3 regions of the Arthrobacter sp. GW460-12-1-14-TSB2 genome follow, and region 2 is predicted to be linked to each of the others. Evidence: riboswitches for the same ligand, from Rfam matches in the RefSeq annotation. Region 2 holds a riboswitch; each other region holds the start of a gene.
The links. Region 2 has a riboswitch for cyclic di-AMP ahead of AC07YR_RS02205 (NlpC/P60 family protein). Riboswitches for the same ligand answer to the same signal wherever they lie in the genome.

Region 1 (9,479 bases), on a different contig from region 2:
TGGCTGGCCCACTAGCGACGGGGCGCGTTCGCTGGCCAGCCAGGCATTCACGAGCCAGAGCCACTGTTCCTGGCGCGGCAGCGTAAGCCACTCAAGCTGTTCCGGCTGGACCCAGGCGGAGCTGTCAACGTCCAGCCGGAGAAGTCCGGCCAGGGCACAAAGCTCAACCAGCAGGCCGGCGGGGTGGAGGTCGATCCGGAGTGCGTCCGCCAGGCGCTTCATCTCGCGTACGCCGACGCCCCCGCTCCGCAACGTGACGAGGGGCTGCTCGCGCACGTTGTACAGGAGCTCTCCTGTCAGACGGAGGGTTTCGGCAATGGCGCCCAAAGCGGCATTTCGCCGGAGCGCCGCCGTGGTCTGTCCTAGCCTGGGTACCGGGGGAGTCAGCGTGAAGTCTTCGATCACGGCCCCGCCGCGGAGGGCAATCCCGACGCTGTGCGGCAGCTCCACGTGGGCGGCGTCCAGCGGTACCAGCAGGCCCCTCGCCAGGAGCCAGTCAACCGGCCCGACGTCGGGGCCTTCGTTAACGACGGAGGCCCGCCGCTGGGCCTGGGGCACCGCGCCCATGGCCCAGTTCCCGAAACGGGCCAGGAGCGCCGTAGTGCGGTCCGGGGCCGTGGCGAGGAGTCGTTCCAGGGCATCGGGCGTGGCTGTCCAATGCTGCAGTGACAGGGCGGCTTCCATGGGCGTTGTGGCGGGATGGATGGAAGCGCCGCTGTGGTGTAGTTCGCCCACCAGTTGCACCACGCGCTGGGCGAAGGCCGGCTGCAGCCGGACAAGTTCCGTGTAGCTCCTGCCCAGTCCTGCCGGATATATCCCTACGACGTCGCGGAGGCTTCCGACCGGAAGGTAGAAGCGCTGGCGGGCACCTGCCGGCAGCGCAGCACCGTGCGGGGGCTCGGCGCGGTGCACGAGGGCCAGTTCTTCAAGGGAGTGCAGGATCCGTTCGATGGCGGACAGCGAGGCGCCGCGGATGAGTTTCTTGAGTCCCGCGGCCGAGGCGCTGTGGGCGGTGTCCGTGTTGGTGCAGAGGTGGAGGGTCTCCAGAACCTGCATCTGCGGCCGGTTCAGCCGCTCCAGTGCCCGCTGCACGCTGACCCTGGCACTGGCCCGCGCCGCGAGGGCCGCAAAGTCCGGAACGTTGGGTGAGACCAGGTCCGGCCGCGCGGAGAACAGGGCCCGCAACGAGTCGTCGCTGCGGGCCTCCAGTTCCTTGCTGAGCGCGCGAATAAAGGACATCAGTCCAACGTTACCGCCCGCCGGACTTTCCTGCCCGGCGGCGGGCGGCGACGCCGTCGATCACCAGGAATATCATCAGGAGGAATGCCAGCGGCAGGCCGTACAGGGCCAGGGATGTTACCCACACCGGAGCGGCACTGCCGCCAAAGGCGATGGCCATGACGGCGCCCACGGCAGCCAGCGAGAGGACAGCAATAACCGCCGCAACTATCATCAGGGGCCGCCGGTAGCGGGAGGGTGTCATGGAAGTAACGCTAACAGCCCGGCTGTGCCCGTGCCGCAAAGCGGGAATCCGGGTCCCGGCAGGATAACCTTGAAGATACAGACCAACATGGTCCGGGCAGCCATACCCTGAACCCGCATATCAATGCGGATGCGGTGGCCGCCGGCCGTGTCACAGGAAGTCCAGAACGAAGAAGGTTGATTACGTGCCTACCGGCAAGGTCAAGTGGTATGACAAGGAAAAAGGCTTCGGATTCCTCGCAGGTGAGGACGGCCAGGAAGTATTCCTGCCCAAATCCGCCCTGCCCGAGGGCGTAACGGACCTCAAGGCCGGCACGCGCGTTGAGTTCGGTGTGGCTGACGGCCGCAAGGGAGCCCAGGCCCTCGGGCTGCGCGTGCTGGACAAGACCCCGTCCATCGCGAAGGCTAAGCGTCCCAGCGCCAAGGACCTGGCACCCCTCGTCCAGGACCTGGTAAGCGTGCTGGACAACCTGTCCGGAACGCTGTCCGCCGGAAAGTACCCGGAAGGCAACAAGGCCAAGGCGATTGCAGCTGCCCTCCGTAAGGTCGCCGACGAGCTGGACGCCTAGGCATCCGCATGACTTCCCAACCTGACCAGGGCACCCCCAAACCGGCGTCAAAGCCCCGCGCCGGCGTCCCCGTGTGGCGCGTCGGCAAACCGGACGCGGTGCTTGCTGCAGCCGTGGACTTTGCCCGGGCTGCAGTGGAGGGCATCGCCCCGGCCGAGCAGATCGGACAGCACATCGGTGCCAAAAGCGAAGGGGACCGCGTTGTCACGCATCTCTTCGAGTCCCGGCTGGCCGGGTACCAGGGATGGCAGTGGTACGCGGTGCTCACCCGCAATTCCCGTTCCAAGGTCATCACGGTGAACGAACTTGGCCTGCTGCCTTCGGAGGATTCCATCCTCGCACCGGAGTGGGTGCCCTGGGCTGAACGGGTGCGCCCCGAGGACGCCCAGGAAAATGAACAGGACGCGGACGCGCCCGTTGTGGACGCCGACGCCCAGGGCACTGCCCTGGCCGGTTTCGACGACGGCGCCGCCGTTTCGGACGACGGCGACGCTTCCGACGACGATGAAGACTCCGACGACGACAGTGACGCACCGGAGGAATCATCCGGCTCCGCCCGCGAGGTCGACTAGCCTGTTATTCCCCCGCGCTGCCCCCGGCAAGGTGAGGCTCCGTGAGGGGCTGCGCTACTTCCGGGTGGTGTTGCGGGAGAGCCAGCCGCTCCAGCAGGGCAGACGCTGCTCCAGCAGGGCTGACAGCGGAGCACTTAACGAAGAAGGCGCCGTCCGGGACCAAAACCCCGGACGACGCCGTCGGACGCTAAAGCGTCAGCAGCCGCTGATTCCCTACTTCCGCAGTTCTCCCACGACGTAGTCGATGCTGGACAGGAGAGCCGAGACGTCGTCCGGGTCGATCGCCACGAACGTGGCGATGCGCAGCTGGTTGCGGCCCAGCTTGCGGTACGGTTCGGTGTCCACAATGCCGTTGGCGCGAAGGACCTTGGCGATTGCGGCCGCATCAATCGAGTCGTCGAAGTCGATGGTGGCGATCACGTTGGAACGGTCTTCGGCCCTGGCAACGAACGGCGTGGCGTACTCGGAGGCCTCTGCCCAGTCATAGATGCGCCCGGCCGAATCGGCGGTGCGTGCAGCGGCAAAATCAAGGCCGCCGCTGGCGTTCAGCCACTGCACCTGCGCGTCCAGGGTTACCAGTGTGGCCAGCGCAGGGGTGTTGTACGTCTGGTTGAGCCGTGAGTTGTCGATGGCGGTCTGCAGGTCAAGGAAATCGGGGATCCACCGGCCGCTCGCCTTGATCCGGGCAGCGCGCTCCAGCGCCGCCGGAGAGAAGAGCCCCAGCCACAGGCCGCCGTCGGACGCGAAGTTCTTCTGCGGGGCGAAGTAGTACACGTCGGCTTCCGAGACGTCGACGTCCAGGCCGCCGGCAGCCGAGGTGGCGTCCACCAGGACAAGCGAGCCTTCATCCGCGCCGGCAACCCGCTTGACCGGAGCTGCCACGCCCGTGGACGTTTCGTTCTGCGGCCAGGCGTAGACGTCCACGCCCGCTTCCGCGGTGGCTTCCGGCCGTGTGCCGGGCTCGGCTTTGATGATGGAGGAGGCGTCCAGGAACGGAGCCTTGTTGGTGGCGGAGGCGAATTTGGAGCCGAATTCTCCGAATGAGAGGTGCTGGGCCTTGCTGTCCACAAGTCCGAACGCCGCGATGTCCCAGAACGCCGTTGAGCCGCCCACGCCGAGGATGACTTCGTATCCTTCGGGGGCGCGGAAAAATTCGCTGAGGCCGCTGCGGACAGACCCGACCAGGTTCTTCACTGGGGCCTGGCGGTGCGACGTGCCCAGAAGTGTGGCAGAAGCGGCGGACAGTGCCTCGATCTGCTCGGGGCGGACCTTTGATGGCCCGGCGCCGAACCGTCCGTCCTTGGGCAGGAGGTTGGCGGGGATAGTGATGCTGGTGTCGCTCACAATGGCTCCAATTTATCGGCGTGGACGTGTTTCCGGTGTGGACGGGGGCCCGGCAGTGCAGGGGAATCCCCTATATTCTGCCTGACGTGCCTGCAGGGGAGGGAACGGCATCCGTCATAGTCCAGTCACTGAGACATCCCGGCCGCAGGTCAGCGCAGTGCGCGGAAGATTATCCGGACTAATTCAAAATAGGCTAAACTGGTTGCTGTCGTACAGCGGGCCGCGTAGCCGGTCTGGCTGATCCCGTGGGGCTTTTCCCAGCGGCTGGTCGGTGGATGCAGGTCCACCCCGCCGAGGCCAACGTGGAGGCTTTTGCGCGGTACGGTGGGACTGACGCAAGGACTGTGCTCGAGGAGCTGAGCTGGATGACCGATCTGATCGACACCACGGAGATGTATCTTCGGACAATCTTGGAGCTTGAGGAAGAGAACATCGTGGCTCTCCGCGCCCGGATTGCCGAACGGCTGCGCCACTCCGGGCCCACCGTTTCGCAGACCATCGGGCGCATGGAGCGTGACGGACTGGTGGTTGTTTCGGGGGACCGGCACCTTGAGCTCACCGAAACCGGCCGGAAACGCGCCACCGAAGTCATGCGCAAACACCGCCTCGCGGAACGGCTGCTAGCCGATGTCATCGGACTCGACTGGGCGTACGTCCACGACGAAGCGTGCCGCTGGGAACACGTCATGAGCGAGCGGGTGGAGCGTCGCATCTTCGAACTCCTGAACCACCCCACGGTTTCCCCCTATGGCAATCCCATTCCAGGCCTGGCGGCGCTCGGTGGGCAGCCAACTCCCGCGTTCACCGACGGTGTGGTGAACCTCCTTGAGGCCATGACCGGGTACGGAGCCGACTCGCGCATTACGGTGAGCAGGCTGGCCGAGCCCATCCAGGTTGAGCCGGAGTTGCTGGTGCAGCTGGATGAAGGCGGAATCCGGCCGGGGGCGTCCCTCGCACTGGAGCGCGTGGGGGAGTACATCTCCGTGCGTGTGCCCGAGATCGAAGGCGCCCTGGAGTTGCCGCCCGAGGTTGCGGCCCACGTGTTTGTTACGGTCAGCTAACTGCGCCCTTGTAGGACCACCTACAACGTACTGAGACCCAGATAACGGAATTATTACCGCGCTGATTAATCGCCTATAGTTGAGCACTAGCGCCGATACAAAAGCGTTACCTGATCCGAAGCCGAGCTCTGCCAGCGGATCAGTGTGCGAACCACCTCCTGGCAGAGGCGGAGGAACCACAACCGGCCGTTGAAAAACGGCCTTGGGGTGAAGTCCGTCAGCAGCAAGCCACTTCCGACGAAGGATTCCCTAGGGAGACCTGTGTCGGACGCCTTGCATTGGCGGACCGGGTCTTTGCACTCTCTGACCCGAATCCGACAGCTAACTTCGCAGGCTCTCCAGAGAGGATATTTCTTGACCACGCAGACCGTCAGGGGCCGCCGCAGGGCGACCGGTCCCGCTTCGGAGTACCCTGTGGCCGAAGCCGTAATGACGGTCAGGCCGCGCGATGCACACCGTGATGCACGCCGGCGCCGCAGCCTGTTCAGCCAGGTAACGGACTTCGCTTCGGCGAGCGGCGTGGGTCAGAAGGCCGGCATTGCCCTTGCCGCCACCGGACTTGTCCTCACCGTGACCGTCCCGTCGACCGGTCCCATGATGTCCACTGCGGACACCGGGAATGCCGGTGTCGCCGCCTCAGTTGCCGCGCAGCCGGAGGTTTCCGCTGCTGCCGGCGCCAAAATTGACTTCAACCGCACTTATGTCGCCACCAAGGGCGATCCCGACGGCAAGCTCAAGCAGCTCCTGAGCGCGCAGTCCGCGGGCACCATCACCCGCGCTGCTTCCGCCGGGAGCCTCGGGGCGCCGCTCGAACACTTGGTTTCCGCTTCGCCCTTCGGTTTCCGGGTCAGCCCGATAACCGGCGGAGCCGGTGAGTTCCACCGGGGCCAGGACTACGCGGCACAGTGCGGCACCAGCGTCCTGGCTGCCGCCAGCGGAACGGTCACGTTCTCCGGCTGGCACCCCTACGGCGGCGGAAACCGGGTGGTGATTGACCACGGCAACGGCCTCGAAACCACGTATAACCACCTTTCGTCTTCAAGCGTCCAGGTCGGCCAGAAGGTCAGCCGCGGCGACGTTGTGGCCCTGAGCGGGACCACCGGCGCTTCCACCGGCTGCCACCTCCATTTCGAAGTGATGGTCAACGGCGAAGTCGTTGACCCCACCGGCTGGCTCTAACCCAAGCGATGGGTCACTCTCGCATTCCTGTGACATGCCGTGACCTGAATGTGACATTCGTTCGGAATTCCTGTACCGTTTAGAGCACGCCAACTTTTCCGAAGTTGGCGCTCTTGAGTGGATTGCCTAACTCTGCCACCGCTCAAGGTCCGTTCGCATGACATCGTCTGGCAGAGGCGGGGGAACCAATTTTGGTCTTCGCAAGAAGACCTTGGGGTTAAGTCGCAAAAGCTTCCCAGGAAGCCGAGCGGCCGGGTGACTCCCATCCGAATCCGACAGCTCACCTCGTAGGCATTGGGAGAGGCTACCTTCGTGTCTACACGCAACACTTCTGCGCGCCACCGTGCGCAAACGGTTCGTACGAACCCGTTGAACTCCGTGTCCAGGGCTGTTACTGCCAACGCCGGGACCGTAGGTCGCCAGGCGGCTGTGATCGCAGCTGCGTCCGGACTGATCCTCAGCGTTGGAATGCCGGCAAATGCCGCCGATACCAACCTGGGTGTTTCCGCTTCGACGGAGTCCGGCTCTCAGTCAGCCCAGCTGGCCGTAACCGCTGAACCGACAGCGACTGTTTCCTTCGAGCGTCCGTCAGTCACCACGACGGCAGCGCCCAAGATTGAAACCGTCCGGGCACAGTCCACCGGTACCGACGCCAGCGAGACCTCCACTGGTGCTGACGGGGAAGCCAAGGCCGGCAAGCTTGCCGACGCCGCCTCCTCTGCAGCAGCATCGGGCCTCGCCGCCATCGCGTACACCGGTATTGGCAGCGCCTACGTCTGGGGCGGCACCACTCCCAGCGGCTGGGACTGCTCAGGCTTCACCCAGTGGGTCTACGCCCAGGCTGGCATCAGCATCCCCCGCACCAATGCATGGACCGCCATGACACCCACCGCCACCCCGGCGCCGGGCGACCTGGTCATGCAAAACGGCGGTGCGCACGTTGGCATCTACGTCGGCAACGGCATGATGATCAGCGCGCTGAACCCGTCGCAGGGCACGATCCTGCACGCTGTGTCCGCCACGGGCACTTCTGCGTTCTACACGCTTCGCTAGAACACGCGGCGCTTCGCTACATCCCGGGTTTCCCGTCGCTGAAGCGCGCGTTCTTCGCTAAATAAACCTGTTCGGGCCGTTCCGGCTTACCCCCAAGATGCCGGAGCGTCCAAAAACCGCGGCCTGCCACGCAGTCTGAGGAAAACGAAAGAGAGAAATAATGACTACTCGTGCGATCGCACGGCACCGCGCCGAGGTTACCAAAACCAACTCGCTTGCTGTCATTGCCAAGGCTGTCGGCGACAACGCCGGCGGCATGGGCCGTCAGGCTGCGGTTATCGCTGCAGCTTCCGGCCTGGTCCTGACCAGCGGTATCGCAGCCAACGCTGCCGACACCAACGTTCAGCGCGAAGCAACCTCTGCTTCCACCCTGGAAGTGCAGTCCTCTGCTCCGGCCAACATCTCGGCCGCTTCCAGCATCGCCATCTCCTTCGAGAAGCCGGCGGTCTCCACCTCCCCGGCTCCGGTCGTCGAGGCTCCCAAGCCTGTCGTCGAGGTGCAGGAAGCTGCTCCTGAGGCCGCTCCGGTTGCCGCTGCCGCGACCGTGTCGGCCCCGGCCGTCCCTGCAGCTGCAGCACCCGCCGCCGCCAGCGGAAACGGCGCAGCGATTGCTGCCGCCGCCTACGCCCAGCTGGGTGTCGCGCAGGACTGCACCGCCCTCGCCACCAACGCGCTTGCAGCAGTCGGCGTCAACTACCACGGCTGGCCGGCAGGTTACCTGTCCCTGGGCCGCACCGTGAGCGCCGCCGAGGCACAGCCGGGCGACCTCGCGTACTACGAGAACGGCGGCATGGGCATGGCCCACATCGCTGTCTACGTCGGCAACGGCCAGGCCGTTCACGGCGGCTGGAACGGCGGAACCACCTCGCTGTTCAGCGTCAACGTTGGTTCCGGTCCGGTCTTCATCCGCGTCGGCGGCTAATACCCGGTTCACGCATAACAGAAGGACCCCTGCCCTCGGGCAGGGGTCCTTCTGCGTTTCCGGCAGGTGAATTTTTGCCGACACGGAGTCTATGGTAAGGAGCCGATTCGGCGATAGGGCACTTGAGTGTTTACTCTTGTGTTGTCGATCCATAGCCCGGACAAGCAGAGGGCAGCCGGCCCTCGAGCCCCTGACGGGTGCGGCCGTGAAGAGGTATGTGCATGCGCACACTCGTTCTTAATGCTGGATATGAACCGCTGGCGGTTGTGACCTTCCGCCGGGCGCTGGTTCTTGTGCTGACCGGAAAAGCTAGCGTGGTGGCCGAAGGCGACGATCCTGTCGTCGGGCCGCAGGAGATCCTGGGCCGTCCGTCCGTGATACTCCTAAACCGCTACATCCGGCCCCGCTACAACACCATCACGGCTGTGAGCCGCCGGGGCGTGCTGCGCCGTGACGGCCACCGCTGCGCCTATTGCGGTAAGGCAGCACACACCATTGACCACGTCCACCCTAAATCGAGGGGCGGTGCCGATTCCTGGGAGAACCTGGTGGCCGCCTGCCTTCGATGCAACAACGTGAAGGGCGACCACACGCCTGCCGAGATGGGCTGGAAACTCAGGTTCGTGCCCGCGCCTCCGCACGGCACGATCTGGCAGATCAAGGAACTGGAAAAGCCCACGCCCGCGTGGGACCCTTTCCTCCTGCCCGAATCAGCCGCCTAAGGCTCCACGGTTTCTAAGGCTTCACGGTTCCATGGGCCCGGCCCGCATCGCTAGGCTGGCACTGTGGAGTTTGATGCCTTAATCCTGGCCGGCGGGCGGTCATCCCGCCTGGGCGGCGTGCCCAAGTCCCAGTTGGTGTTCGACGGCGCCACCCTCCTTTCGCGGTCGCTAACGGCAGCCACGGGGGCGGGAGCGGTGGTGGTGGTGGGACCTGATCCCGGCGGACTGCCCGCCGGTGTCCTGTCGTGCCGGGAGGAGCCCGCGTTTGCCGGCCCGGCGGCAGCCATAGGCGCTGGCCTGGCCGCCTTGGAGCGCGCACGCGGTCCGTTGCGCGCAGCGATGACCCTGGTCCTGGCTTGCGACATGCCCAAAGCCGACCAGGCCGTTGCCGCGCTTCAGCTCACCATGGCCGAGGCCGGTAGCGGCGCGGCCGGCTCCGAGGGAGTCATGTCCGCCTCGCCTGATGGCCGCAAACAGCCGCTTGCGGGCTTTTATGGCACAGCTGCGCTACAACGCGCCGTGAGCGAACTGGGGGAGAGCGGAGGCCTCACGGGGGCATCAGTCTTCGCCCTCCT
Region 2 (9,479 bases):
CCGCCGCCTCATCGCCGTCGATGACAGCTGCAGAGTAGCGTTGCACCACACCCTGGGGCGTGGACTCATCCAGCAGGGCCGGTTCACCCCGCGAGAAGACCACGGCGAGCGCAGCCACCGCCAGCACGCCAATAATTGCCAGGATCACCACGAGGATCCTGTTAGGTCTTCCCGCCGCCGCGTTCATGTGGTCAGTATGGCGCACGGCCCACCCCCTAGCTACGGTACTTTCGGCCCTATCACCGGTGGTGGGCATCAACAAGGCTGGAGACAAATGTTGCTCCACGGGAAAAGGGAATCATGCGCAGGCTCCTGGCTGCCGTACTGCTTGTCCTGCTCGGCCTGCTCTGCGGTTCCGCCGCCGCCCTGGCGGAACCGCCGGTGGAGTTCGTGGTGGAGGACCGCGCAGGCGTGCTGGACCGCAGCCGGCTGGTCCCGGCGGTGGAAGCCATCGACTTCTACGAACCCACCCGCGTTGCGGTCTTCACCTACCGCGGTGCGGCGGCGGACAACCTCAACGAGGAAGTCCTTCGCTTCGCCCGCGCCGAACATCCGGAATGGATCAGCACGGACGGCCAGAAATGGGCGGATGGTCTCTTCATCTTCGCCTTGGATCCGGTAGGCCGCCATGTGGGCACGTACATGGGCGAGGACCGCAAGGTGTCCCTGGAACAGCGGGAGGAAATCCAGAACGCTTCCAAGGATTTACTGCGGGATGCCCAGTGGACCGACGGAACCATCGCCGGCATCCGGCGCGGAGCGGAACTGATCAACCAGCCCTGGTACCGGTCAGCGGCGTTCCTGGTCACGGCCTGGAGCGCCGTGGCAGCGGCTGTCCTTGGCGCCGCCACCTGGCTGATTGTGCGATGGCGGACCAGGGTGGACAGCCGCCGGGAACTCGCCCGCGGGGACGCCAGCTACGCCAACGTGAGCATGGACCTGCAAGTCACCGAGCTGAACGCCGGCACCATCCCGGAGTCCTCGCGGTACGGCAGCACGGTCCTGGAGAAGCACCGCACTTTCCTGGCCAAGTACAACGCGGCCACCCAGCTGTCCAACCAGGCGCACGCGCTGACTCCGCGGGCCATGGGACGGCGGCCCAACCTGAAGCTGGTACGGAATTATGCCGACGCGTCTGCGGAACTGGATGCGCTCGATGACGTCATAGCCGACACCAACGCCCTGCTGAACCGCGGATCGGCGTGGGCACCTGCGTGGGACCGGCAGCTGGCGCCGTTCCGCAGCGACCTGGCCGCCATCGAACAGATGCTCAGCAAGCGCCATGCCGAGGGCGACTCGGCGACAGCTGCGGCGCTCCGGTCCTTCCGCGAGCAGAGCCAACCTGACATCGAGCGCTGGTCGGCCGAACTCGCCGAGGGCACCATCAGCCCCGAAACTGCCCTGGACCGGTTGCGTGATGCCCGGACGCATCTGACCGAACTGCTGAAGAACCACGCGGACACCGTTATTGCAGGCTTCGCGAAGAACGAGCGGGAAGCCAAAACGATGCGCGAGGAAATGGAAAACGCCCAGGCGGGCACCAAGGCCAAGCACGGCCGCGCTTACGAGCCCAGCATCCTGGGCACGGTCTATCCGTCGTACTACTTCTTCTCGGTCCCGGCCTTCAACACCGGATTCAGCACAGGCGTGGGCAGCGTCAGCACGGCCCGCGGCGGCGGCAGCACCACCGGCTATGGCGCCAGTGGCGGCAGTTTTTCCGGGTCCGGAAGTTCGTCCAGTTTCTAGGTCGGGGCTGCCGGCGGGCGGCCGGCTGCGTTCCGCCACGGGGTCTCGACAAGAATCCGGGATCGGAGGAAGCTGGGCATCGTAAGACGATCGCTACATCGGTTCGCCGCGCGGGTTCAAGCCTGGCAAGCCGACTCCGCTGGCCGGTCGCCGTTGCGGCCCGGACAGCCCCATCCGCAATTCTGATTGATGGAGAGAGCCATGACCACGAATGTTGTCGCTCAACTCGCAGTTAAGTCCCACAATTCTCCGGACGAACAGCGCCGCCCCGATAAGACGGAAGTGGATCTTGTATCCGTCGACGCCTACACCATCGGAAGATTCAAATTTGAACCCGGCTGGCGCTGGTCCGAGTGCATCAAGCCCGTCGTTAAGACCGAGTCATGCCAGCTCAGCCATGTCGGTTTTTGCGTTTCCGGCAAACTCGTGGTCCAGACCTCTGACGGCAACCAGATCAACATCGCCGCTCATGATTCCTACAGCATCCCGCCAGGCCATGACGCGTGGGTCGAAGGCGACGAACCCTTCACCGGGGTGGAGTTCGTCAGCGCCGCGGTGTTCGCCAAGTCCCCCGAGTAACCGGCCGCGCCGAAGCAACCGAAGCGGCCGGGCGGACAACAGCCCGGTTGGCTGCGGGGCCACTACTGCGGGTTCACTGCTGCGGGTGGATCCTGTCAATCACGAAGTCCCCGCCGGGGATGACAGTGGTTTGATGGCCGTCGTCGAATCGCACCACATACGGCGGCGCTCCATCAGCGCCGTGAACCTCAACGATCTGGCCGTGCCGCTCCGACGATCCGACCGTCTTGCCCCGGATAGTGATCCGGTCTCCCTGGGTTGCCTTCATGGCAATCACCTCCAAGAACCAGAGTACGAGTCTCGGGGCGGGGATAACAGGGCCGTTGCGCACTGGAAGTTCGAGGGTGTACGGCCGGGATACGACTGAACTGACCTTGACACGGGACCCAGGGGGAACGGCTATGGCGGAGGAAAAACCCAACAACTGGTGGGCTACGCTGCCCGGCCTGCTGACCGCTGCAGCAGCTGTGATCACCGCTGTGACGGGGCTGCTGCTCGGCATGGGGCAACTGGGGATGTTCGACGCCGGCCGTCCCGCCGCTTCGACGGCGAGCGCCTCCGGTACGGGTTCCCCGGCCGCTTCCACCGGCGCCGCACAGCCGGGCGCTGGTGCGTCGACGTCCGCCCCCGGGTCCGGCACAGGTAACCGCGCGGAGTGGAAGGTAGCCCTGCCAGCCGAACGCACGTACCGGGCCGCCGACGTCGAATATGAAATTCTCAACGCCACTGCGCGCCCCGATGTGTCCGGCAAAATCGCACTGACCCTCACGCTCAGGTGCACCAACCACGGCCGGTATGACCTGAACTTCTGGGACTCAACGTTCAGGCTGAACGTCGGTGGCGTCAGTTACTCCCCCGATCCCGGCCTGAACGAGTTGGTCGCGGGCGATTCGAGCAAGTCGGGTGGCGTCCGCTTCACCCTTCCGGCGGACACCCGCGACGCGCTGCTGCGCATCAAATTCGCGGAAGGCGAGATCACGGCCCAGCTCACCATCTCGCCGCCCTGAGGTACCCGTGTGCGCCGTTGTGCCACGAATACGCGGAAGGCCGGCGACCTGCTGCCCCCAAGGCAGCTGATCGCCGGCCGTTACGCCCGCTTGAAGAAGGGCGGGGAGGCTAGGCTCCGGCGCGGACGAAGGTCACGCCGCCGGTGGCCGTCAGCCAGGACAGCGGGTGCGTGACGGTGGCGTTTACGCCGTTCATTCCGCCGCTGATCACCTGGCCGTCGCCGATGTAGATGCCGACGTGGCCGGACTGCACCACCATGTCGCCGGGCTGGGGCTCCCCCACTACGGAGCCATAGTTCATAAACTGCATGGGTCCCAGGTCCCCGACCGGAATGCCGGCTGAGCCAAGGGCCTTTTCCACCATGGCGGTGCAGTCCTGGGTGATGCCCAGCTGCGCGTAGGCGGCAGAAACCATGGCGGCGTTGACACCGCCGGCAACAGGCGCCGGGGCGGGAGCGGGCACCGCAGCCTGGACCTGCACGGAAACAGCAGGAGCGGCAGGCGCCGGAGCCGCCGCGGCGGCTGCCGCCACTGCCGGGACGGGCTCTTCGACCGATACCTCCACGGGGGCGGGGGTGGTGCTGACGTCCGGACGTTCGTAGCTGATCCTGACATGGGAATCAGCGCTGAGCGGGGCACCCACTTGGGCATTGATGTCGGGGGCGGACGCCGGAGCTGAGTCACGTTCCGCCGGGGCTTCAGCGGCCTGGGCCGCCATGCCGCTGGACAGGACCAGGCCCGAGGCAGCGGCTATGACCGCAGCCTGCCGGCCGGCCCTGCTCCGGCCCCCGGCCGATGTGGACCTGGAGCGCCCCGCGGGCGCGGTTGACCGATGATGAGCGGGCAGTTTGCGTGAAAGCATGAATTAACCTCTCCCGATGCCTGCGAGGTTAGCTGTCGGATTCGGATGGGAGACACCCGGCCGCAGCGCCCTTCCGCGTTGCGGATGGCGTGCGGCTTCACCCCGAAGACCAGCACGAACTCTGCCGGTCAATAGTGGTTTCCCCGTCCCTGCCGGATGGTTTCGATCGGATCCCGGACCGCGGCAGGGTTAGGCAATCCGCCCGGGAGTGCCGGTATCTGAGACAACGGGCACCGTTCCACCGTACGCGGGCCACCGTTGGGATGTCACATCAAGGTAACGGGGCCGTCGGGCCCTCCCCCGGCACCGCTGTGGCCCGGCTCGCGCTGCTACAAGCAGGTAGCGGCACGCTACATATACTTGGATCTGCGGTTTGTCAAATTCGAGTGTTTTCCATTGACGCCGCGAGGCGTAGTCTACGTGCATGTTCTTGCGGGGGGACTCACACGCCTGGAGGAATCATGCGTTGGTCAAATCGTTCTGTCCACAACCAGCCACGTCATGTCGCGGAACTCCCAGAGCCTACGGCCGGGGGTATGCACGGCCGGCGTTGGGTCGCCATCCTGGGAGCGCTGTTGCTGGCTGTCAGCACGGTGGCGGGTGTCGCCGGCACATCGAAGGCCGCGGGGCCGACCATCGTCAGCCTGACGTTCGACGACGGCCTCGGCAGCCAGCTGGCCGCCGCGCAGGAGCTCAAAGCCCACGGTCTGGTGGGAACCTTCTTCATCACCACGTCCTTTGTGGACCAGTCCGGGTTCCTGACCCGGGCGAACCTGCAGACTCTGGCCGCCGGCGGCAACGAGATCGCCGGCCACAGCGTAACCCATCCAGACATGACAACGCTCAGCGCAGCAGCCGCGAGCGCGGAGGCCTGCAACAGCAAGTCGACCCTCGAAGGCTGGGGCTTCACCGTCCGCAACTTCGCCTACCCCTTCGCTGCGGTGAATGCCACGGCCCAGTCCGCAGTCAGCGGCTGCGGGTACGCCAGTTCCCGGGGCCTCGGCGACATCCGATCTCCTGCCAGCTGCGCCGACTGCCCTGTGGCCGAAACGCTACCGCCGCAGGAACCCATGGTCACCAGGGCACCGGACCAGGTGGCCGCCACGTGGAGCCTGGCGGACCTGCAGGCCACCGTCACCAACGCGGAGACAACCGGCGGCTGGCTGCAGCTGACCTTCCACGAGATCGCCAACGGAACGGACCCGTCCCTGTCGATCAGCCCCGCACTGTTCAAGGAATTCGTCACATGGCTGGCCGCACGGACAGCAAACGGTACGACGTCGGTCCGCACAGTCGCACAGGCATTGGGCCAGTCCCCGGTATCGCCTTCTCCCTCACCGTCGCCTTCTCCCTCACCCTCCCCCTCCCCGTCTCCCTCGCCCTCTCCGTCCCCTTCGCCGTCGCCCTCTCCCAGCGGACCTGTGGTGGGCGGCGCCATCGGAGCAGCCTGGCTTGCCCAAGGCTCAGGCGGCGGGCTTCTCGGTTCCCCGCTTACGAATGAAATCGCGGGGCTCAAGAATGGCGGCGCCTACCAGGTCTTCCAAGGCGGCCAGATCCACTGGTCACCCGCAACCGGAGCCCACAGCACCAGAGGTGCCATTGGTGCAGCCTGGGCCGCGCAGTCCTGGGAAAACGGAAAACTTGGCTACCCCCTCACAAACGAGGTCGCCGGACTGAAGGGCGGCGGCGTCTACCAGGTCTTCCAAGGCGGCCAGATCCACTGGTCGCCAGCCTCGGGGGCACACGCCACCCTCGGAGCCATAGGATCGGCCTGGTCCGCGCAAGGCTGGGAAAACGGAGCGCTGGGTTACCCGGTCAGCGACGAGATCCCGGGACTCAAGAATGGTGGCGTCTACCAGGTGTTCCAGGGAGGCCAGGTCCACTGGTCCGCGGTCACAGGTGCCCACAGCACCAAGGGCGCCATCGGCGCCGCCTGGGCAGCACAGCGCTGGGAAAACGGCCAGCTCGGGTATCCAACCAGTGACGAGTACGTCGGCGCCGGTGGTGTCGTGGCCCAAAACTTCCAAGGGGGAATCGTCACTTGGTCACCGTCCCGTGGAATCCGTATCACATAGGAGGCCGGACGGTGGACCGGAATGAACGCACCGACCGCGCCGGATCTGTGGGCGAAGAGTGAAACACTATTGCGTGGCGATCTGCCAGCTGAGCGATCAGCCGCAGGAGGACTTCGACGTCAATACCGAGCTCCTGATCCTTGAGGGAAAGGAGCTCCATGTGGCGACGTGGGACGCGGAGCCGCGGGACGGCGGCTTCGACGTCCTGGTCCTCAACGACCGCGTCAGCGCCCTCGGGTTCATGGTGGTGACGGACTGGGAGTTCCTGGAGGGCAAGGCCTACGGGGTGGTGGAGCGCCGGGCCGGCGGCTGAGGGGCGTCCGCCCGCGACAGCTCGGCTGCCCGCCTCAGCCACGGATCCGGATCCCCCGCCCAGCGGTCCAGCACAACGTCCGCCCGTGCCCTTGCCTGCCCTTCCAGGCCTGCGATCAAGGGACGGACGACGTCGGTTGCGAGGGGGTCCGCCAGCCCACCCAGCTGCGCCTCCCGCACAAAGCCCTCGATCCGGGTGAGGTCGGAGTTGTCCAGAAGGGCAACCCGGGACTGCAGCAGGACAACCGCCGCCAGCCGGCGTTCGAAGACGGGCACCGACCACAGTTCGGTGCTGAGCGCGGTAATGTCATCGTGTGTGAGGTCCCGGTGGCGGCGCAGCATGTCGCGGATGGTCCCCCGCACAGCACCCACGGAGGCGCCGTAGTACTGGAGCCCGTCGCCCAGCCGGGCTTGTGCTTCTTCTGCCCGGAGCCAGGAGCTCTCGCGCTGGAGCGAGGCGTCCACGAAGTCACAGGCGTCGGTCATCCCACTATTCTGCCGTTCCCGCGGGCGGAGGATCGAACTCCCTAAGGCGTTCTGTGCGGTATAGCTGGAGCAGCCCCGGCGGAATGCCGTCGTCGTGTAGTCCTCCGGTACTGCGGCGTGAGATGCTCGGTCCCATGCGTGAACTGGTCGTTCTCGGCACCGCGTCGCAGGTTCCCACGCGGAACCGCAACCACAACGGGTACCTGCTTCGCTGGGACGGCGAGGGCATGCTCTTCGATCCCGGCGAAGGCACCCAGCGGCAGATGATCCACGCCGGCGTCTCAGCCAGCCAGGTGACGCGGATCTGCCTGACCCACGTTCACGGGGACCACTGCTTCGGACTTCCGGGCGTACTGTCGCGAATGGTGCTCGATGGTGTGCAGCACCCGGTGGACCTGCATTTTCCGGTCTCCGGCACCGAGGTGGTCCGCGCCCTCGTGTCCCTCGCCTCCCCCGGCCTCGAACTGCGGCTGCACCCGCATTCCGCACCGGGGCCGATCGCGCCCGGCCTGGAGGTGCGGCCCTTGCGGCATCGCATTGAGACTTTCGGCTACCGGCTGGTCGAGCCCGCCGGCCGCACGCTGCTGCCCGATCAGCTTGCGGCGGCGGGAATCTCAGGAAGAGACGTCGCACGGCTGCAGCGGGAGGGAAACCTCAACGGGGTACGGCTGGAAGACGTGAGCGTTCCGCGCCCCGGCCAGAGCTTCGCGTTCGTGATGGATACCGCGGAATGCGACGCCGCCGGGGAGCTCGCCGAAGGCGTGGACCTCCTCGTGGCGGAGTCAACGTTCAGCGACGACGACGCCGGGCTGGCCTCCCGGTATCTTCACCTCACTGCCGGGCAGGCCGGCGATCTGGCCTCCGCTGCCGGGGCCGGAATGCTGGTCCTCACGCATTTCTCGTCCCGGTACGGGGACGTCGGCGTGTTGGCGGAACAGGCCGGTGCCCGCGCAGGCCGGGCCGCCGTCGTCGCCGCAGAGGACCTGGACAGGATTCCCCTGCCCAGGCGGGAGCGGGCTTCCTGGCTTGCGGGCGGGGCTCGGCCCGCGATTGGTACGCCGCGCCCGCTCGCTGCACCGTCAGTAGACGAAGATGTCGATCCAGGCGCGGTTGTGGGCATGCAGCAGGACCAGGAACAGCACGAAATCGAACAGCAGGTGCACGGCCACGATGTAGGACAGTGACTTTGTCCGGGTGAAGATGAACGCCTGGAGCAGGGCGAAGGGAAAGATGAACACCGGCGCCCAGGCGTGGAACCCCAGTTCCCAGAGGAAGGACGTGAACAGGACGGCCTGCAGCACGTTGGCCTGGGCCAGAGGCAGGTGCCGGCGCAGGAGGATAAAAACGGTGCAGATAAAGAAGAGCTCATCCCAGATCCCCAGCACGTTGGTGCCCAGGAAAAGCCGGAAGATCCCCTCCGGGTCCGACACCGCGGGCCAATTGCTGTAGACACCGGTGTTGACCATATACGCCGGAAGCACCGCGTAACCCATCACGACGACGGCGGCCAGGTACCATTTCTCCGCCCGAGTCCAGGGGTGGCCGGTGAGCACAGGAAACTTGACCGCGTGGTCCTTGTAGACAAAGCGCGAAACTGTGTAAGGAACGCCCACCGCGAGGATCATGGCCGTGCCCATGACGAGCATGTGCTCGGTGCTGATGTCCGTGGTGATCGGCACCAGGCTGATGGCCACGAGCCCGGCGGCGATCAGGGCCAGGTCGCGCAGGAGCGCGCGGTCGATCAGTCCCGCCGTGATGAGGGCCAGCGCCAGGAGGCCGTACCCTGGGATTTTCTGTTCCAGGACGAACAGGACAAAGCCGGAGAGCGACACCAGTGCCGCCGGGAGCAGTTTCATCGAGATGCCGCTGCGGACGCTGACTCCGGCTCCTGCTCCCGTTCCGGCCGCGGGCGAACGGTTAGACATACTTGCTGAACCACGCCAGTGTGTCGTTCCACGCGGCGGTGGCCTGGGTCTCGTTGTAGCGCTCGCCGGTGTCGTTGTGGAACGCATGGTCGACGCCGGGATACACCTTCAGCTCGTGCCGGACATCAGTGGCGGCAAGGGCATCGCGGAAGGCCGGCATCGCCCCGGTGATGCGGTCATCGAGTTCAGCGTAGACGCCAAGGACGGCCGGTTTGATGGCCGGGACCTTCTCCAAATCCGGGGCGGGCCCATAAAAGGCCGAGGTGGCCTTCAGCCCGGACAGTTCCGTCGCCGCCTGCCAGGTGATGCCGCCGCCGAAGCAGTAGCCCGTCATGGCAATCCGCCCGGAATCGACGAAGTCCTGTGCCTTCAGGTAGTCGAAGGCTGCCGAGAAGTCCCCGACGTGGCGCTTCGCTCCGGCCTGGGTCAGTGCACCCGGGACGGCGTCCCGGTCCAGGCTCGCCGTTCCTCCCTCCCTGCTCAGCAG
Region 3 (9,479 bases), on a different contig from region 2:
CGCGGGTGCACTTACATCCTGGGCGCGGAGGACTTCGCGTGGGCGTTGATGCTGGGCAAGGATTCCGCCGAAGTCTTCAAAGTGCTTGGCAGGCTGGGGGTGGACCGCGGTGAACTCACGCTGCTTGAGGAGCAGGTGCTGCATGCCCTGGCCGAGGCTGGCCGCCCGCTGGATCCGAAACAGCTCAAGGACGAGCTGGGTGATTCCGTCCGGAGCCTGGGCGAGGAAGGGAAGAGGCAGGGCGTATCCACCACCCTCCCCACCGCCCTTGGCCTGCTGCAGCGCGACGGCCGGATCCGCCGCGTCTCCGCCAACGGTCGTCTCGACCAGCAGCGCTACGCCTACACGCTGTGGGACCTGCCGCCGAGCCCGTTGGGCATCGATGCCGCCCGCACAGAGCTGATCCGCAAGTACTTGGGCTGGACCGGCGGCTCCACGCTCAGGCAGTCGCAGTGGTTCTCCGGGTTCACGGTCGCCCAGAGCAAAGCAGCGCTGGCCGCCGTCGGGGCAGTCGAGCTGCCCACCGTCCACCCTGCGGCCAAAGGCGAAGCGCTGTGGATGCTGCCCGAGGACGTCGAGCGCCTCGCCGCTTTCGAATTGCCGGCCGAGGAACAGATCCAGCTCCTTGCCGGGACGGACTCGCTCGTGATGCAGCGGCGGAACGCCGCGGACTTGTTCGGAGACCGGGACGGGGACGCGGAGCTGCTCGGCGCAACTCTGGCGCAGCAGGCCGACCTGCCGGACCACCCGATCCTGGACCGCGGCCGGATCATTGGGCTCTGGCAGTACGATCCCGAGGGGCAGCGGATAGCCCACTGGCTGTTCGCCGGCCCCACGCCCGGGGTGCTGCAACGGATCGATGAGGTGGAGTCCTGGATTCGTGCGGACCTGGGTGATTTCCGTGCCTTCAGCCTCGACTCGCCGGCGTCGCGGCAGGAGCGGATTGACGCCCTGGACGCGGCAAATGCCGGCTAGCTGACCTGCCGGTGTCCGGCGAAGAAATCCCGGAGCAGGGTGGCGCACTCCTGCTCGCGGACTCCGGCGTAGACCTCCACCCAGTGGTTGAGGCGGCGTTCGCGAAGGATGTCGAACACGGATCCCGCAGCCCCCGCCTTCTCGTCCCATGCCCCGAACACCACCCGTGGAATCCGGGCAAGGACGATGGCGCCGGCGCACATCGCGCAGGGCTCCAGGGTCACCACGAGCGTGCAGTCCGCGAGCCGCCAGCCGTCGCCTCGGCCGCCGTTTGCCTGTCCCAGCGCCTGGAGCCGGGCGGCCGCCTCGCGGATAGCCACCATCTCGGCGTGCGCGGTGGGATCACCGTGCGCTTCCCGTTCGTTCCTCCCTGTACCCAGGACTCCGCCGTCGGGCCCGATGACGACGGCGCCGATGGGCACGTCTTCGGTGCCCAGCGCCCGCCGTGCCTCGGCGAGGGCAAGGCCCATCCATTGGGCATGGCGCGGCTCCGGGGAAGTCATGGCTCAATGATAGTTTCGAAGGTACGGCAGGCGCAGACGACGGATGAGCTCGGGAGACGTAGTGAAAACCTTGACTGACCGCATTACCGACCGGTGGGGGCGGTGGGTTGTGCCGTACGCCGCCCTCTGGATCACCATGCTGATTGGCGGCGTGATCGTGGTGGCGCTGGCAGTGATGGGCGCCGAAGTCTACGACAACGTGGTGGATGAGGCCGGCCTGGCCAACCTGGACAAGCCTGCGCTGGCGCTGTCTGAGGACCTCCGGACCCCCTGGCTCAATTCCGCCGTCACTGCCTTCACCAATGTCGGCGGCGGGATCGGCATGCCGATCGTCGGCAGCATCCTGACGGCCTGGCTGACGTGGGCCGGGCGCACCTGGCGGCCCCTCATCCTGGTGGGCGGCGCCGCGGCTGTTTCGGTCTCCGCAACCACCTTTGGCAAGAAGCTCTTTGGCCGCACCCGGCCGGATCATGCAGACGCTGTTCCGCCCTATGAATCCTCGCCTTCGTTCCCCAGCGGGCACACACTCAACACCACCGTGGTGATCGGACTGGTGGTCTATCTGGCCTGCCTGCAGATCCAGCGGACCGTTGCGCGGGTGTCCATCATCACGGCTGGTTCGATCTTCATCATTGCCATGGGCCTGAGCCGGGTATTCCTCGGCCATCACTGGCTGACCGATGTCATCGCCGGGTGGCTCCTGGGCCTCGCCTGGGTGGGAATCGTGATCCTGGCCCACAGACTCTTCCATGTGATGCGGCACCGCGAGCATGCCGGGCCCGCCCCGACGTTCGACCACCCGGTGCTCCGGGAGGAACTTGGCGCCCGCCATGGCGCCCACAGGGGCGAGGGCCACCCGGAGGAGCCCCACGGATCACGGGGCCGGGACACCACCTCCGGGTGATAGTTTTGACCCATGCGCACACTCGTCGTGGACCACCCGCTGGTCGCTCACAAGCTCACCGTTCTGCGGGACAAGAACACCCCTTCTCCGGTCTTCCGGCAGCTCACCGAGGAACTCGTCACCCTTCTCGCCTATGAGGCAACCCGGGACGTCCGCACCGAGCCCGTCACGATCGAAACGCCCGTCAGCACCACCATCGGCACCGCGTTCACCAAGCCCACGCCCCTCGTGGTCCCTATCCTCCGCGCAGGCCTCGGCATGCTCGAGGGCATGACCAAGCTTGTGCCCACGGCCGAGGTCGGTTTCCTGGGCATGGCCCGTGACGAGGAAACCCTGGACATCATCACGTATGCGGAGCGCCTGCCGGAGAACCTGACGGACCGGCAGATCTTTGTCCTGGACCCCATGCTCGCCACTGGCGGCACGCTGCGCGAAGCCATCAAGTTCCTCTTCAAGCGCGGTGCCTCGGACGTGACCTGCATCTGCCTCCTGGCAGCGCCGGAGGGCCTTGCCAAGCTGGAAGAAGAACTCGCGGACGCGAACGTGACCATCGTCCTGGCATCCATTGACGAGAAACTCAACGAGAAGTCCTACATCGTGCCCGGACTCGGGGACGCCGGCGACCGCCTCTACGGCATCGCCGGCTAACGAGGCAGCGGGCCGGGTCTACGGTGAAGGGGAGCCGGGGCAGCGAGGCGCTTGCCCCCTTCCGGTTTTCGGCGGCCGCCGCTAGCCTGTGGCCCATGGACTGGAAACTTGAACTGGTGTTTGTCCCTGTGTCCGACGTGGACCGTGCCAAGGATTTTTACGTCAATAAGGTGGGCTTCAACGCCGACTACGACGAACGGCCCATGGAGGGCATCCGTTTCGTCCAACTGACTCCGCCGGGCTCCGGCTGCTCGATCGCCATCGGCGAAGGCTTGAACGATGCCCCGCCCGGCACCGCTCCAAGCCTGCAGTTGGTGGTCAGCGACATCCAGGCAGCGCACAAGCAGCTCAAGGACAACGGCGTTGACGTCAGCGACATCGACATTCAGGCTTGGGGTCATTTCGTGCATTTCGCTGACCCGGACGGCAACAAATGGGCCGTCCAATACATCCCCCACCGCCCGAACGGATAAGTCACAGAATCCGGCTTCGCCCCGGGTGGGGCAGGATGGAAGCATGAGCTTCCGCCCAAAAGCCGCCGTACCGCGCATCGCCGCATCGCCTGTCGCCACGATCTCCGCCAAGGCCGTGCTGTTCGACATGGACGGCACCCTGGTCGACTCCACAGCCGTCGTGGAGCAGGTATGGGGCGAGTTTGCGGCCCGTTACGGCCTGGACATCGCCGAGATCCTCCACACCTCCCATGGCGTCCAGGCAGGGGACACCGTTCGGCGGTTTGCACCTGTCGGCGCCGATGTTGTGGCCCTGACCGCGGAGCTCGGCGCCATGGAACGGGTTCGGACCGAGGGCATCGTTGCGCTGCCCGGAGCCGCCGACCTGCTGCGCAGCCTCCCGGCAGATGCCGTGGCGCTGGTGACTTCCGCCGACCGGATCCTTGCCGACATCCGGATGGGCGCCGCGGGACTGGCCATGCCGGCCACCGCAGTCACGGCCGACCTCGTCACCCGGGGCAAGCCGCACCCGGAAGGCTACCTCCGGGCCGCCGAACTGCTCGGTGTGGACCCGGCCGACGCGCTTGTCTTTGAGGATGCCCCCGCGGGCATTGCGGCCGGACTGGCCGCCGGAATCCGGACCGTGGCCATCGGTCCCAATACCGGCCCCCTGCCGGACGGTGTTCTGCACCTTGCGGACTACTCCGGCGTGTCCGTGACCACGGACATGGACGATTCCGGTGCCAGGAGGATTTCCTTCCGGTTCTGACCCCAAACCGGTTTTCGGTCCATTAGTCTCGGGAGGGACGTCTGAAACTATCTTGGGGGGATAGGATGACCGAGATCCCGATTGCCGGCGACAGAGGCATTGTTCAGCTGCGCACCGGCGTTTTGCATGTGCAATGGATTCCAGGCCTGGCTATTTGCGAGGAAGCTGCCTTGGCTGTCATGGCAGCCGTCAATGACCTGAGCCGCGGGCGTTCGTTTCCGATGCTGGTGGATATGGCTGCGACGGCGTCCATGAGCCGGGGGGCCCGGCGCGTCTTTGCCCGCCCCAGCACCGTAGCGAGGGTGGCGCTCCTCGGATCGTCCCCGGTGGACCGGGCCATGGCCAATTTCTTCCTCAGCATCAACGCTCCTGCCGCACCAACGCGCTATTTCACCTGCCCCACGGCAGCCATGGCGTGGCTCAGGGAAGCGTAGCCGCCGTAGCGACGGGGGCGTAAACCTGGGCGAGTTCGGAACGAAGCTCCCGCACCGGAATGCGGTCCGCCGCCAAGTCCCGGATAAGGCGGCCCATCCCGCGGAGGTCTGCGAGGGCCGTGTGCAGCAGGTCCACGCCCGCGTCGGCACCGCATGTCCAGTCAACCGGAACCTCGTGCACGCGGAGTCCGCATTTTTCCGCCACGATCAGCAGCTCGGTGTCGAAAAACCACTCGTTGTCCGCCGTGTGCGGAAGGATGCGGCGGGCAACATCTGCGCGAATTGCCTTGAATCCGCACTGCGCATCGCTGAAATGTGCACCCATCAGCGCGTGCAGCAGAAGGTTGTAGCCGCGTGAAATGAAACCACGCCAAGGGCTGCGGACCACATGGGAAGCGCGCGCCAGCCGGGTTCCGATGGCCAGATCGGCGTGCCCGGAAATGAGTGGCGCCCCCAAAGGGGCGAGCGCTGCCAGATCGGTGGAAAGATCCACGTCCATGTAGGCCAGCACGGGTGAGGGCGAAGCCAGCCAAACGGTGCGAAGGGCGTTGCCACGCCCTTTTGCGGCAAGCCGCACCACGCTGACTTCGCGGAGTTCACGCGCGATGCGCTCAGCCACCTTAAGAGTGCTGTCGGTGCTGGCGTTGTCGGCCACGGTAATCCGGAACGGGTGCGGGAAGGTGCCGAGCAGATAGTTGTGCAGTCGCCGCAGGGACCGCTCCAGGTCCCGTTCCTCGTTGTAGACCGGGAGGACAACATCAAGGACGGGGATGGCGGTTCCTGAATCCCCCGCGGTCCTGGTGTCGATCGGGGCACGGCGGGTGTTCCCCGTTGCGGGCGGCGAAACGCTGCCGGGCGGGACGTCGACGGCGGCCCGCGGCTGCGATGGCAGTTGGAGCAGTGTTCCCGCGGACTGGTCTGTGAGCGTCATGGTTCCACTATGGGACCGGCGCATATGAAGGATTTAGGCCAAAGCTGTGCAGCTGCTGTGGGATTTGCCGGGTGCGGAAGCGTGCAAGGAAACGGCGGCGGTGCGCCCACCGCCATTGGTGGACGCACCGCCGCCGCGGTTGGGTTCGTTAGGGGGCCAGTACGGCGCAGACGTCGATGACCGTGCCAGGTCCCGAGTACCTCCGGATTTCCGTTTGGAAGTCCCCGGTGACGGCGAAGTTGAAGTTGCCCGATACGAGCACCACACCGGAAACGTCCTCGCCAGCCTGGTCCGTATCGGCGAATGAAAGGAGGTTCCGGCCGGTCGACTTGAATTCGACGCTGTCGGGATCCGTGGCGGTGGGCACGAATTGGATGTGGGACGCGCCCGTGATGACATAACTAACCGTCTCACCGGCATCGTTAGTCAGGGTCACGTTGAGGTTCGGGGCTACGGAAATGACTCTGTCCCCCGGGATAACGATGTCCTTGACCCGCCCGGTCACGGTGGCTTCGATGTCGAAGCCACCTGCGGCTTGGCCGCAGTGAAAGATGTACTCAGTTTGAAGCGGTGGATGCGGCGGGCCGGAAGGCGCAGCCGCGGCCGGAGCGGCGGCTGCGAAAATTGAGGCCAGGACGGCCGTCGGAACTAACCATTTTTTCATTGTTGTGCTCCCTGCATCTTGACGACGGCCCTGGGGCCGGCAGCCGCTTGGAAGACGATTGAAAGCGGCGGCGACCCAGAGTCACTCCACAACCTTGTGAAAACCTTGTGGCTCCAGGAATGAGGGTAGGGACACGGGCGAACCAGCGGGAGAAATGTGCTGTCAGACAGCCGGAGGCCCCGAACCACGTGGATTCGGGGCCTCCGGCTCATGCAGACCAAGCCTGGCGAAGATGCGCCGGCTTAGTACCAGTTGTTGGCGTAGTGGAAGTTCAGGGCGCCGCAGGGGGAGCCGTACCGTTCCTTGACGTAGTTCAGGCCCCAATTGATCTGGGTGCGGAAGTTGGTCAGGTAGTCGGACCCGGCGCTGGCCATCTTCTCGGCCGGCAGGGACTGGACAATGCCGTAGGCGCCACTGCTGGCATTCGTGGCAGTGGTCTTCCAATCCGATTCCTTGGTCCACAGCGTGGTCAGGCACTGCATCTGGTCAGCCGCCCAGCCGTAAGTACCGAGCTGCGATGCGGCATACGCCTGGGCAGCTGCGGGATCGTCGACGGCTACAGGCGGTGCCGGGGCAGGAGCCGGTGCGGGGGCCGCAGCCGGTGCAGGTGCAGGCGCGGGTGCCGGTGCTTCCGGTGCGGACTTCTCCTCGGATGCCGGTTGCGCGTCGGACGACTGCGCTGTCAGGCTGACAGAGGCCGGGGCGGGCATGGCGGAGACCAGGATCTTTTCGAACGCGAGCTTCGACTCGGCGTTTGCGGTAGCGGCGCTGGCTTCGCCCGTTGCAGATGTTGCCGGGGCTGCAGGTTCTGAGGCCTGGCCGGCGGCGCCGACGCCGATCAGGACGGCGCAGGCCGTGGCTACTACTGCGGCCCGCCGGCCTGAGCCCTGCAATCCGGCAGCAATCCGGGACATTGGCGACGCGGTGGTGGCTGGTTCGGCGCGGTGGCGTGAGCGTTCGGCAGGCGCCTTGGACTCGTCGGAAGCGCGCTCCGGACGTACTTCTAGCGTGGATTTAGTCATGGTTGCCTCTCGATGCCGGCGGAGTTAGCTGTCGGGTTCGGATGAGGTCATCCGGCCGCACGGAACTTCACGTGTCGGCTTCACCCCGAGGGCGGCTATGCAAAATGCCCGGAGACCTGGGTCCCCCGCCTCTGCCTAATCATGAGGAAATCCGGGTAGCGGCAGAGTTTGGCGTCCATCCGGATATGCGGCTATAACGGTTGCCGCACTCTAAAAACGCTACAGGAGTCTCGCGCTTAAGTCACATTTAGGTAACGAGGGTCACGACGACGGCGCGTTGACTTGCGCCGGAACGGCTGGCTTGCCAGTGATGCGCCGGAGCTAAGCTGCCGGTGGTTCGCACGGTAGGCGGAGGGCGAACTCGGTGCGTCCCGGGCGGGAATTCACTTCGACGGTTCCGCCGTGCGCTTCCACAATGGACTGCACAATCGAAAGGCCCAGGCCGCTGGTCCCTTCGGACGCAGAGGCGCCGGTGGCTTCCGCGCCCGAAGCGGAGCGGGCCGGACTCGTGCGGGCGGCGTCCGCCCGGGCAAAGCGGGCAAAGACCCGGCCGACGAACTCCGGCGGAATCCCTGCACCGTTGTCGGTTACGGTCACCACGGCACTGCCGTCGGCCGACCGCATCACGCCGGTGACCACGGTGGTTCCGGGGTCCGTATGCTTGCGGGCATTGGAAAGCAGGTTAGCCAGCACCTGGTGCAGCTGCTTGGCGTCGCCGCGGACCACAACGGGCTCGTCGGGCAATTCGAGCTGCCAGATACGGTCCGGCGCCATGACCTTCTCGTCGCTGACGGTTTCCACCACCAGCTGGGTCAGGTCCACGTCGCTGATCTTGAGCGGCTGGCCTTCATCCAACCGGGCCAGCAGCAGGAGATCCTCCACCAGGGTGGTCATCCGTTCCGACTGGCTCTGTACCCTGGCGAGGGATTTCTTGCCGTCCGGCGTAAAGTGCTCGGTCATCCGCATCAGTTCTGTGTAGCCGCGGATGGCGGTGAGCGGCGTGCGCAGCTCGTGCGAGGCGTCGGCAACGAACTGGCGCACCTTCGTTTCGCTCTGCTGCCGGGCCTCGAGTGCCTGGGACACGTTGTCCAGCATGAGGTTGAGTGCGTAGCCCACGCTGCCCACTTCAGTTCCAGGATGCGCGTTCGACGACGGCACCCGGACTGCGAGGGCCACCTCACCGGCGTCGAGAGGCAGTTGGGAAACCTGCGTCGCAACTTCGGACAGCTGCTCGAGGGGTTTCATGGTGCGGCGGATCAGCACAGTTCCGGCAAGGCCGATCAGGGCGAGCCCGCCCATCGACACGATCACCATGGTCCACACCAAGGAGCTGAGGGTGTTCTGTTTTTCATCGAGGGGGAGTCCGGTGATGATCACGTCCCCGTATGGAGCCTCCACTGCCACCAGCCGGTAGGAGCCGGTGGACAGCGTCCGGTCAACCGGCGTTGCGTCGTGTTGGAGCGCCAGGAGGATCTGGTCATCCTCGGGGGACAGGGAAGACGGCGTGGCATCGCTCGCGAGGAACCCGGCGCTGCTGACAGTGCCATTGTCGATGCGGGCGATCAAGGTCCCCACACCTTGGCCCCTGCCCTCCAGCGGATCAGGCCTGCCGGCGGGGTTGCCGAGCCGTGGCCGTCCGGCCTCGTTCGAGAGCCTTGAGGCCTGGCTCAGGCGATCATCGAGCTGCTTGGTCAGGAAGGAATCCATGGACGCGTAACTGAACAGGCCAATTGCGCCGCAGATGGCCACGAGCAATGCCATGGCCACCAGAACCAGCCGCGTGCGGAGGTGCCAGGTGGAAGGATCGAGCAAGCGGCGGCGGTCCTTGCGGATCTTGCCGGAAAGCGTGGGCACCTCAATCCGCCGGTTTAATGACGTAGCCTGCGCCGCGCACCGTGTGGATCATGGGCGGGTGCGTGGCATCCACCTTCTTGCGCAGGTAGGAAATGTAGAGCTCCACGATGTTGGCCTGGCCGCCGAAGTCGTAGTCCCACACGCGGTCAAGGATCTGGGCCTTGCTGACCACGCGCTTGGGGTTTTCCATGAGGTAACGGAGGAGTTCAAACTGGGTTGCCGTCAACTGCAGCTCTTCGCCGGCGCGGGTCACTTCACGTGTGTCGATGTTGAGGACGAGGTCGCCCACTACAAGTTCGGCGGTGTCCATGGCTGCCACTCCG

Region 1: it holds a riboswitch for cyclic di-AMP, as region 2 does, so the genes downstream of both, AC07YR_RS18035 (M23 family metallopeptidase) here and AC07YR_RS02205 (NlpC/P60 family protein) in region 2, are expected to answer to the same signal.
Region 3: it holds a riboswitch for cyclic di-AMP, as region 2 does, so the genes downstream of both, AC07YR_RS08420 (aggregation-promoting factor C-terminal-like domain-containing protein) here and AC07YR_RS02205 (NlpC/P60 family protein) in region 2, are expected to answer to the same signal.

What each region holds. Positions count from the first base shown of each region.
Region 1 covers NZ_JBWKYC010000017.1:45,522-55,000, reverse strand. Annotated here, with positions in the region: gene AC07YR_RS18065 (helicase-associated domain-containing protein) at 1-1,239, opposite strand, end outside; gene AC07YR_RS18060 (hypothetical protein) at 1,250-1,483, opposite strand; gene AC07YR_RS18055 (cold-shock protein) at 1,668-2,051, shown strand; gene AC07YR_RS18050 (DUF3027 domain-containing protein) at 2,060-2,623, shown strand; gene serC (phosphoserine transaminase) at 2,837-3,967, opposite strand; gene AC07YR_RS18040 (iron-dependent transcriptional repressor DtxR) at 4,333-5,028, shown strand; cyclic di-AMP (ydaO/yuaA leader) riboswitch at 5,168-5,379, shown strand; gene AC07YR_RS18035 (M23 family metallopeptidase) at 5,383-6,207, shown strand; cyclic di-AMP (ydaO/yuaA leader) riboswitch at 6,356-6,515, shown strand; gene AC07YR_RS18030 (C40 family peptidase) at 6,586-7,260, shown strand; gene AC07YR_RS18025 (NlpC/P60 family protein) at 7,421-8,182, shown strand; gene AC07YR_RS18020 (HNH endonuclease) at 8,404-8,904, shown strand; gene mobA (molybdenum cofactor guanylyltransferase) at 8,968-9,479, shown strand, end outside.
Region 2 covers NZ_JBWKYC010000001.1:460,834-470,312, forward strand. Annotated here, with positions in the region: gene AC07YR_RS02180 (LpqB family beta-propeller domain-containing protein) at 1-205, opposite strand, end outside; gene AC07YR_RS02185 (DUF5129 domain-containing protein) at 301-1,746, shown strand; gene AC07YR_RS02190 (cupin domain-containing protein) at 1,948-2,325, shown strand; gene AC07YR_RS02195 (DUF1918 domain-containing protein) at 2,399-2,593, opposite strand; gene AC07YR_RS02200 (hypothetical protein) at 2,727-3,332, shown strand; gene AC07YR_RS02205 (NlpC/P60 family protein) at 3,442-4,194, opposite strand; cyclic di-AMP (ydaO/yuaA leader) riboswitch at 4,198-4,390, opposite strand; gene AC07YR_RS02210 (polysaccharide deacetylase family protein) at 4,731-6,269, shown strand; gene AC07YR_RS02215 (hypothetical protein) at 6,328-6,582, shown strand; gene AC07YR_RS02220 (DNA alkylation repair protein) at 6,549-7,067, opposite strand; gene AC07YR_RS02225 (ribonuclease Z) at 7,202-8,251, shown strand; gene AC07YR_RS02230 (CPBP family intramembrane glutamic endopeptidase) at 8,147-8,992, opposite strand; gene AC07YR_RS02235 (dienelactone hydrolase family protein) at 8,985-9,479, opposite strand, start outside.
Region 3 covers NZ_JBWKYC010000004.1:230,643-240,121, forward strand. Annotated here, with positions in the region: gene AC07YR_RS08375 (DNA glycosylase AlkZ-like family protein) at 1-975, shown strand, start outside; gene tadA (tRNA adenosine(34) deaminase TadA) at 972-1,478, opposite strand; gene AC07YR_RS08385 (phosphatase PAP2 family protein) at 1,615-2,382, shown strand; gene upp (uracil phosphoribosyltransferase) at 2,395-3,030, shown strand; gene AC07YR_RS08395 (glyoxalase superfamily protein) at 3,126-3,503, shown strand; gene AC07YR_RS08400 (HAD-IA family hydrolase) at 3,547-4,251, shown strand; gene AC07YR_RS08405 (DUF7793 family protein) at 4,317-4,685, shown strand; gene AC07YR_RS08410 (dolichyl-phosphate beta-glucosyltransferase) at 4,672-5,616, opposite strand; gene AC07YR_RS08415 (hypothetical protein) at 5,765-6,280, opposite strand; gene AC07YR_RS08420 (aggregation-promoting factor C-terminal-like domain-containing protein) at 6,523-7,302, opposite strand; cyclic di-AMP (ydaO/yuaA leader) riboswitch at 7,302-7,476, opposite strand; gene AC07YR_RS08425 (HAMP domain-containing sensor histidine kinase) at 7,624-9,156, opposite strand; gene AC07YR_RS08430 (response regulator transcription factor) at 9,158-9,479, opposite strand, start outside.